DNA from 3 places in the Leptolyngbya sp. CCY15150 genome. Region 1 is predicted to be linked to each of the others. Evidence: riboswitches for the same ligand, from Rfam matches in the RefSeq annotation. Region 1 holds a riboswitch; each other region holds the start of a gene.
The links. Region 1 has a riboswitch for cobalamin ahead of JUJ53_RS03450 (hypothetical protein). Riboswitches for the same ligand answer to the same signal wherever they lie in the genome.

Region 1 (3,278 bases):
TGGGCTTTCTAGGGGAGCCGCAGCCGCATCGCTTGGGGGAGCCGCAGCCGCATCGTCCGCCACCTGCTTGCTCAGCGTCACTTCACCTTCTAGTACCTGGATGGTCTCCCGGCCCGCCTCATCCACCGACAGCAGATAGGTCGTACCTCGTACCCCAGCTAGGGTAGAAGGTGTGCAGCCATTGATCGAACCATTCACCAATAATGTACCGCTTTGTAAATTGGCACATTGCCCAATGGTCAATACGGAGTTGCTGGCTAGACGAGCGACCGCTCCTGTATTGAAGTTAATTTGAGCACGGGCACTGCCGGTACGCACGCGCTGCCCTTGGCTGGCCGTGTCGTTCACCCGAGCGATCGCCTCTTGGATATAGACCTGATCGCTATCTAAAATTTCGGTCACTCGTCCAGAGGTGATCGATTGCGCTGTACTGGGCGTACTGACCAATGCCAGCCCAAAGCATAGACATAATCCCAACGAAAAACTCAAAACCGTTTTCCAGTGACGATCCATGAACCCCGTCAATCTTCGTAGCATTCAAAATCTCCTGAGCATCAAGAACGTGTAGAGGGCTCAACTCCATGAAACCCCCTAGAGATTGTAATGGTGGATACTGTTTATCATGATTCAACACGTAAGAATCTTGCCCTAAATTGTTAAGAAAAAGAGACAAGACATGTTGATAGACTGCGTAGATTCACGTGATCCCCTGATTGTAGCAATCCGATTTTAAGGATGGTTGCTGCTTAACATGAAGTTTCCGTTGTCTCCCAGCCTGAGAGCTGGTTCGATGGGATCGAGCGAGGACGGCTAGAAGCCATAGATGCTGTGATAGGCTTAGAAAAAGCTGGTTTTAGTGGGAAGCAGCCACTAAACGTAAGGGGGAAAGTCCGGTGAGAATCCGGCGCTGTCCCGCAACTGTGATGAGATGCGTGATCGATCTCTAAGTCAGGATGCCCGCCGCTGTCAGTTCGATTCATATCCATCTGCGAGGTACGGATGAGCCATTGGTTGAGTTACGTTGTGCATAATAAGTGTCTTCCATCTAGTTCTAGGCGGCAGAAATTTCCCGACTACCGTCGCGCAGGCGTCGCGCCTGCAGCAAGCCAGAGGCTTGTGCGACAGTGGACTCCATGCATATATGGATGTTTCTCCACCTGACGTCAAGTCTTCATGTTGCGACCTAGGTGATCGGCATCGTCCGCAACCCTAGTTCGCGACCCTAGTTCATAACCATGGTCAGAGGGGGGCGATCGCCTCTCTCTAGACCCATTCATGACGTTACTAGGGGCGATCGTTCCCAATGCTATGAGCGATCGCCCGACCCTTTGCTCGTTGTTCATGTCTAGTGTATGAGACTGGTTCTATGCGTTTTCAACCGGATCAGTGGACAGACCACTGTGACTCCTGGATGCCCTCCTTCATCCACGACCATTATTTGATGATTGGCTCCATGGCTTGGCAAGGCTATCAGCAGGCGGGACGTGGGCTGGTGTTCTGTGAGATTTACCCATCTCAGGGGCGATCCTCTAGCTTTTGGCCCTATCGTCTGCGGTTTACGCCTCAACGACATATGCCTAGTCGGCTACAGCGGCTGGCGTTAGAGGATGACACCATCGATCAGGTGGGGCGATCGCTGACCACCTATGATCCCCATCAAGCCATGGTGCTGCTGCTGGTCGCGGGTGACCAGATTGAGATCGACCTACTGCAGAATGTAGCGATCGCTCCGGAGATCTGCCATGCCCAAATCCTACAGCGTTGGTCAGAGTTTCAGCCCTGTTTTACCCATCCCTGGCTCGATCAACCCTAGCTGTTGGCCCCTAGGACGCTTTCAAGATCGGTCTATGCCCCCGCCAAAGGTTTCGCCGATCGGCTACAATGCCTGCGATAGTCTCGTACTCATCCGGCTTTTGAACGTGACAACGTTAGGGCGTGACAACCTTAGAGGGTAGGATGTCATGCCCAAGGCTGATTGAGCTCATTGAGATCATCGTCTCACCTACCTCTCTCTGTTAACTTGCTGTACCCTATAAAACTGACGCTGTGACGTGATCTGAGATGTCGGAACAATGGCTGACATTCCCAGAGCAACAACGCTGATCCTTGTAATTGCTTGAAACTACCTATGGTCAACCCAGTTCATCCAATTGTTGTTCATCTATCTGGGCTGCTACCTCGCCGCCAAGGAGTTGCCCTATGATCGACGCTCAATACAACCCGCCTCGTCCGCGCTGGGATGTGATCACCTTTACGATCGCCCTCCATCTGGCTGCCCTGCTTGCCATCTTCCCCGCCAATTTCAGTTGGTCGGCCGTAGGGGTTGCAGTAATGCTCCATGCCCTCACCATTGGTTTAGGTATTTCCCTAGGGTTTCATCGTCTGGCAACCCACCGCAGCTTCAAAGTACCCAAGTGGCTAGAGTACTTTTTTATTCTCTGTGGCACCTTAGCTGGTCAGGGTGCGGTAAAGGGATGGGTGGGATATCACCGGATGCATCATCTCTATGCCGATCGCCAGGGCGATCCCCATGACTCTAGCCAAGGGTTTTGGTGGAGTCACATCGGCTGGCTGATGCACACCATTCCTAGCAGCGGTGAACTGCGGCGGTTTACCCAAGATATCAACGGCGACCCGTTCTATGAATTTTGCCATAAGCACTACATTGCTTTGCAGGTTGTGCTAGGTGTTTTACTCTATGCCTTGGGCGGAATGCCCTGGGTGGTGTGGGGTATCTTTGTACGGCTCTTTGTGGGCTTTCACAGCACCTGCTTTGTGAACAGCGCTTGTCATATGGTGGGCTATCGCTCCCATGAGGTTGAGGATACCTCCACCAATTGCTGGTGGGTGGCCCTGCTCACCTTTGGAGAAGGATGGCATAATAACCATCACGCGAACCAATCGTCTGTGCGATACGGCTGGCGCTGGTGGGAGCTTGATATGGTTTGGCTGACGGTGTGGTTCTTGCAATCCATGGGTCTGGCGAGTCAGGTTAAAGCAACCCTCCCTTCTAGCAAATCTCTAGCGACAAAATAGGTGTATCGGATGGCGAGACTGGATGTGCCTCAGCAAAAACCAAGCCAATTTCCTGATCCTCAGGGCGATCGCTTTGATCGTCTACCACCGGGTGAGCGCTATCTCTATCAACTCTTTAGTCAGATTGAAGATGGCAATTTAACGGTGGTCAATCCTCAGGGGCAAATGTTTCAGTTTGGCAATACTGAAGGATCGCCATCCCTGCGCCTTTTGGTTCATAATCCCAAAACCTACGATCGCAT
Region 2 (3,278 bases), on a different contig from region 1:
ACTGATCTAGATGCTTGGCAATGCCCCAGCCTAACAGTAAGATCGCAACATTGATGAGTAGAATAGCAACTTTGCTTTTATCGGGTAGAAATGCATCTGGAGGAAGTAAGGGACGGAGTTTCTTCGCATACTCTGCCTGACTTATCCAGATTTCACGATCAGTAACGTTCATAAAGTTCCGTAAATTTTTCAAGGATCAAATCTTTTGACATTCTTAAAATGTCAAGCCCAAGGTTTAGTTCAGCACTATCGTTGGCTTAACAGGTGTTGTTGACTAGTAACGAGCATTAAAACATCGAGCCCATCATTGTCACCCCACGCTAACCCCAGGACTCAGCAACGCCGTTTGCCGTTTGCCCACAGATGACTGGAGAGAGTGCAATGAGTCTCACTACTACCAAACAAACTGTTCAAGCCTATCTTCCGCTCATAGGAGATATTAGCCACAAGCATCCAATTGCTTATCAAACGAGTCGAGGAGCCGTCAAAGTATTCAACGCTTTACAGATGGCCGTAGCGGAGTCTTACATTAACGGTCTAGAGGTTCCCGACGCTGTTTTGCGATCGCTTTTTGATACCTGTATGCCAATTCTGTTCAAACATTTTCCATCTCTGCTAGCTCCCTACGACTGGGTACTGAATGAGACAGATCACGTGGCAGAAGGATCTCAGGATTTGATGAAAGTTCAGTACGACCTCCCACAGAAAATGTTTAAGCTGATGTTGGGGGACTGGGATTTAATGTATCCTAAATACACCATGGCGCTGTGGGAAAGGGGAGCTGCTGACCTTGAACAGGCGCAGATGCACATGGTCGATGACGCTATAGAGAAGCTCGGCATTCAAGATGGTGACCATGTCCTAGATGTGGGTTGTGGATGGGCTGCTGTCCCAAACTATGTCATGTCGAAATTCCCCAATGTTCGGTTTACAGGACTGAGTCTCAGCCATGAACAGTGCGAAGATGTTCGCCAGCGCATGAAGGATCCTAAGAGTTATCTTAGCTCAGACCGATTCACCTTGGTCGAAGGAGATTTTAACACAATTCAATTTGAAGAGACGTTTGACAAAGCTCTATCCATGGGTGTTTTTTGTCATGTTGGCAATTTGACCCACGCGTTTGAAAAAATTGCGTCTTTCTTGAAGCCTAAAGGTCAGTTCTTTTTGCATATTATTACGGTGCGTTTACCCAATAATGTCTCCAGTGTCTACACCCATCGGTATATTTTTCCCCATGGTCGCTACTGGAATTTTGATGCTCCCCCAGCCCGCAACCAACACCTAAAAACCGTGAAACGCTGGTATATGAACGGCAACAACTATTCCAAAACCTTTGCTAGCTGGCTCCAGCGCTTTGATGATCACTATGACGAGATCAAAGATCTTGATTATGGGATCGACTTTATAAAATTCCGTCGCATCTGGCGCTTTTACCTGATCTGGTTCGTTTCCAACTTTGCAAGTTGTGATGGTGAAATCAATGGTAACGGTCAATTTCTGATGACCCGCACCTAGTTCACTCCATAGTACAGAGCGATCGCTCCCCGTGCATTTCATGGGTGCCGAAAGGAGCGATCGCTTAAAGCAAGGCTGACAGCCCATGAAAGTGCCTGATGATAAACATAGATAAATGCCTATTGATAAATATCTTACTTAATTTAGATGCTGGGGCACAAAAAAGAGTCGCAAAAAGGAGTTGCAAAAAAGAGTATCGATGTATTTCCGGAACTAGTCCTCAATCCCAACCCCGTCAAAAAACTTATGTTGACCCAGCAGAGCAACATGGTAGCCTGATATCTCATGAGTCGGTTCTGATGGGGAGCAGCCATTGGAGAGCAGGGGCGATCGCTCCTGTTTAGGGAAAGTTCGGTGCAAGTCCGACGCTGTCCCGCAACTGTCATGATCATGGGTCTCTCATGGAGTAAAGAGAGAGCTAGGTCTCAGCCAGGATGCCTACCGATACAAAGCACACCCTACACATCTGCGAGGTACAGACCGTGTTCCATTCCATCACCACCGTTCAGCGTCCGGTGCGAGCGGGCATTATCCTAGCGCTAGCCCTGGGAGCGATCGCTCTCTACGCAACGCCTGCCCTGGCTCACCATCCCTTTGGTGGACAGACACCCACGACCTTCATGTCCGGATTTCTATCGGGGCTAGGTCACCCGGTCATTGGTCTCGACCATGCAACCTTTGTGGTGGCATCAGGTTTGCTAGCCGCACTCTGGCCGTCTGGCTTAGTCATTCCTTTGGGCTTTGTCCTATCATCCCTCCTGGGTACCAGTGTCCATCTACTCGGCTGGAATTTGCCCGCTGCGGAAATCTTCATCTCTGGATCCGTGGTGATGTTCGGTATTCTCCTGGCCCTGCGGCAGCAGTTGCCGCTCTTGCCTGTGGTGATCCTAGGGGCGATCGCCGGTCTCTTCCATGGCTATGCCTATGGGGAAGCGATCATTGGCGCAGAGATGATGCCGCTCGTGGCCTATCTCCTAGGCTTCACGGTCATTCAGGGGGCGATCGCCCTGGCCGCCTACGGTATAGCTCGCCGGGTGGATCTTCCCTCCACGGAACGTCCGCTATCGCTACGATTCGCTGGATTTCTTATCTGTGGACTCGGCACCGCTTTTCTCAGTGCCACTGTTCTCGGCTAAGAACCTGTAAAACCAGTTATTGTCAGGCGATCGCTCTTGAAGATCTTCACCCCAAACCTCTCTTTCAGGGCGGCAGAAGGGCTTGAAAGACCCTCACCCCCAACCCCTCTCCCAGGGCGGTAGAGGGGCTTGAAAAACCCTCACCCCAACCCCTCTCCCAAGGCGGTAGAGGGGCTTTGAAAGCAACCCATGCTCTGCACTCTTGCTCCCCTGCTCCCCTTGTGGGAGAAGGGGTTGGGGGATGAGGGGCAACGATGCGCCAGCCAGCTATCGGTGTAGGCTGCGTCATGCCTTGGATGTCTTCTAGATTGGTCAGGGAGAGAATCTACGCCAAGTTTAGCAGGCTGCCCCACATAGGATGGTTCAGCAGTGTTGAGGAGCGATCGCTTTTCTCTACAGTTCCCTAAAGGATGGCTATGCATAAAATTCCCGTAACTGTGATTACCGGCTTCCTCGGCGCAGGTAAGACCACCTTAATTCGCCATCTCTTGCAAAATAATCAGGGCCGACGTATCGCTGTCTTGGTGAATGAATTTGGCGAAATTGGTATTGATGGCGACCTGCTGCGTACCTGTCAGGTGTGCGATGAAGACGACCAGCCCAGCAATATTGTAGAACTGGCTAACG
Region 3 (3,278 bases), on a different contig from region 1:
TCCATCGCTCCCGGCTGAGCGTCACAGGGATAGAGCCGCACCCATAGCGACTGTTCTTGGGGCCAGGTACGACTGCGGCAGTCTCGGAGCTGTTGGGCATGTTGTCCCATCAGGGTTTTGTATTGATCCTGGGCCGTGCGATCGCCTTGGAGGGCGAGCTGGCGTAGCTGTTCTTTTTGGGCTACATCGCTGTCGGATAGCTGACAGTAGGCACTCGTTTGGGCCACGCTGGGCTGCTGGAACAGGCCGATAAAACTGCTGGTGATCAAAGCGATCGCTGCTAGGGAAAGCAGGAGACTGCGCCGGACTTGGCGGCTAAAAGCTAGAGGAGTCAAAAGCCAACGCATAGGTGTCTTCTGTAAATGATTTCGACGCATCGGTAACGGTAGGCCGCTCAGAGGTGGACTGCTTAGAACGTCCTAGGGTTCCGCGATCCCATCCTAGAGGCTGATGGGCTGCCCCATCGTTTCCCCTCATCCACCACCTCGGGAGAGGGGCTTGGGGTAGGTCTTCAAGGTTTGTCAGCCAACCAGACCCAGAGATCACAACTCATCCCGATAGACTAGCCTACCCGAGGGACAACAATCCACTGGCGATCGCCTCTTTTCTATTCAAGGACTAGGGATCTGAATCCGGGGTCTTGGTGGAGAAGCAGTGAGCAGCGATCGCTGGGGTCTACAGCGGATTTAGGTCACAAAAAAAAGGGAGCCGTAGCTCCCTAGTCACTCGTATTGTCGTCTTGTTTTCTGAAGGAATCTAGTTCGTCATACCCCACGAACCAGAAGTCTAGCGAGATGGAGAAGCGGGCAACTACAGGCCGGTAAACCAGGTCACCAACCCTTGTCCTGCGAAGGCTTCAAATAAGAGCATGGATACAAAGCCAATCATTGCTAGCCGACCATTGAGGAGTTCAGCATAGGGAGTGAAGCCGGTGCGTGATACTTCATCCACATACATCTGAGGCTCAACCGCGAAGTTGTTGAGCTTGCCTTGGTCGTCCACAATATTGCCAGTTCTCATGAATCTTTGCCTTTAATGCTCGGGTTTTTCATCTATGAACTTATTATGTAACGTTTTATGAAATTTTGCAAACATTCTGTTAATAATTCTCCGACGGCGATCGCTCATCCCTAGGATTGTCCCCGGATTAAGCGGGTGGGGGGCATAGGTTTCCGGGCGGAGGGTGATAGAGTAATGAGTCTAGACCTGAACTGGGAAAGCTGGTGTAAGTCCAGCGCTGTGCCGCAACTGTAAAGGCAGCGATCGCCCCCTGACGAGAGTTGGATAGGCCCATGGGCTAGTCCAGGGTTGGGTAACATTGCACCTAAGCCAGAATGCCAGGTTCGGGTCATGGCTTAGTTAACAACCTCCCTGCGTCGCACGGGGATAAGGAGCATCATGACCGATCAACAACCGTTACTTTTGGTGGGCCACGGCACCCGCGATGCCGACGGTCGCCAAACGTTTTTAGATTTTGCTAACGCCTTTCAAGCCAGCGATCTGTCCCGCCCGGTGATTCCTTGTTTCTTGGAATTAACCGATCCCTCCATTCAGGCTGGTGTGGATCTCTGTGTTGAAAAGGGCTATCGAGAAATGACGGCGCTGCCGGTGCTGCTGTTTGCTGCTCGTCATAATAAATACGACGTCACCAACGAGCTAGACATTGCCCGCCAGCGCCATCCCGGCATCAAGATTCACTACGGTCGGCATTTTGGCGTCTCGCCGCTGCTGATTGACCTATGGCGCGATCGCCTAGCTGCCGCCGATCAGCAGAGCGATATTCCCCGAGAAGAATCGGTGCTGCTGTTTGTGGGACGGGGCGCGTCTGACCCCGATGCCAATGGCGATGTCTATAAACTGGCACGCTTGCTGTGGGAAGGGAGTGGGTTTAAGGGGCTAGAAGTTTGCTTTAGCGGCATCACCCACCCGCGCTTAGATCCAGGCTTTGACCGCGTTTGGACATGGAATCCTAAACGGGTGGTAGTGCTGCCCCACTTTTTATTCACCGGCGTGTTGGTGAAGCGCATTCAAGACACCGCCGAGCGTCAGCAACGCCATCGCCCTGATGTACAGATTCAATCCCTTGCCGAAATTGGCTTAGATCCGATCTTGTTTGACCTGGTGCGCGATCGGGCCCAAGAAGCCCAGACAGGTCAGGTGATGATGAACTGCGAGACCTGCAAATTCCGGCGGGCGGTGAGTCAGCAGTTGGTGGGTCTAGGACAGGATGATCTGCCGAGCCATGGTCATAGTCACGATCACGGGCATGATCACGCCCACGGCCATGATCACGGTCATGCCCACGGTCATGGACACGGTCATGGACACGGACACGCTCACGGTCATGACGCTCCCGATCCCTACGCCCAAGAAGCCGACTACCACGATCGCGTTTGGCAGGTGCCCTAGCGGTGCAGGAGTCGAGTCTACATCAACTCTATGTAATTGGCATGGGGCTAGATGGCGTAGCTGGTCTGTCGGATATGGCGCGATCGCACCTAATGACCGCTACCTGCATCGTCGGCCATCCCAGCTATCTCAGCCTGGTAGCCCACTGCCCAGCAGAACAGATTCCCCTCACCGGCGCGGTGCAGGATTGGGTCGAGGTATTGCGTCAGCAACTTCAGGAGCGATCGCTGGTGTTGCTGGCTAGTGGCGATCCGCTCTACTTCGGCATGGGTCGGCTGTTGATGGAGTACCTCGATCGCCAGCAGGTGGTGTTTTTGCCCCACGTGAGTTCGGTGCAGTTGGCCTTTAATCGCCTAGGCATTCCCTGGCAGTCGGCAACGGTGGTCAGTGTCCATGGTCGTAGTGCCGATCATCTCGATCGAGCCCTGCGGCAAAGCAAAACCCCCATCGCCCTGCTCACCGATGGTGATCATACCCCCGCTGCGATCGCTCAGTTGATTGCGGATTTGCGGTTGCCCGTGTCCTACCGTCTGCATGTCTGTAGTCGTCTGGGGGCACCTGATGAAGCGATCGCCACCTGCTCCCTCGATGAAGCCATGCAGCGCGAGTTTCCCATGCCCAATGTGGTGGTGCTAGAGCGACAGGCCAAGAGTCCCGATCTGGCCACCACGCCGCTGCTGGGGATTGCCGATGGCGACTTCTACACGTTTGAGGATCAGCCGGGGCTGCTGACCAAGCAGGAAGTGCGGGTGTTGGCGATCGCTCTGTTGCAGATCCGACCGGGGTTGACCATCTGGGATGTGGGGGCGGGTACTGGCTCCGTGTCCATCGAACTGGCGCGACTGCTGCCCGATGCTCGTGTGCTGGCC

Region 2: linked by a shared signal. The riboswitch ahead of JUJ53_RS15295 (HupE/UreJ family protein) and the one ahead of JUJ53_RS03450 (hypothetical protein) in region 1 are both predicted to bind cobalamin.
Region 3: linked by a shared signal. The riboswitch ahead of JUJ53_RS15230 (sirohydrochlorin chelatase) and the one ahead of JUJ53_RS03450 (hypothetical protein) in region 1 are both predicted to bind cobalamin.

What each region holds. Positions count from the first base shown of each region.
Region 1 is NZ_JACSWB010000132.1:39,677-42,954, forward strand. Features, by position in the region: gene JUJ53_RS03445 (FecR domain-containing protein) at 1-537, opposite strand, end outside; cobalamin riboswitch at 832-980, shown strand; gene JUJ53_RS03450 (hypothetical protein) at 1,367-1,813, shown strand; gene JUJ53_RS03455 (fatty acid desaturase) at 2,200-3,036, shown strand; gene JUJ53_RS03460 (class I SAM-dependent methyltransferase) at 3,061-3,278, shown strand, end outside.
Region 2 is NZ_JACSWB010000207.1:288,441-291,718, reverse strand. Features, by position in the region: gene JUJ53_RS15305 (fatty acid desaturase) at 1-172, opposite strand, end outside; gene JUJ53_RS15300 (class I SAM-dependent methyltransferase) at 382-1,515, shown strand; cobalamin riboswitch at 1,813-1,976, shown strand; gene JUJ53_RS15295 (HupE/UreJ family protein) at 1,950-2,651, shown strand; gene cobW (cobalamin biosynthesis protein CobW) at 3,068-3,278, shown strand, end outside.
Region 3 is NZ_JACSWB010000207.1:273,886-277,163, forward strand. Features, by position in the region: gene JUJ53_RS15220 (hypothetical protein) at 1-347, opposite strand, end outside; gene JUJ53_RS15225 (chlorophyll a/b-binding protein) at 811-1,020, opposite strand; cobalamin riboswitch at 1,181-1,361, shown strand; gene JUJ53_RS15230 (sirohydrochlorin chelatase) at 1,399-2,409, shown strand; gene cbiE (precorrin-6y C5,15-methyltransferase (decarboxylating) subunit CbiE) at 2,394-3,278, shown strand, end outside.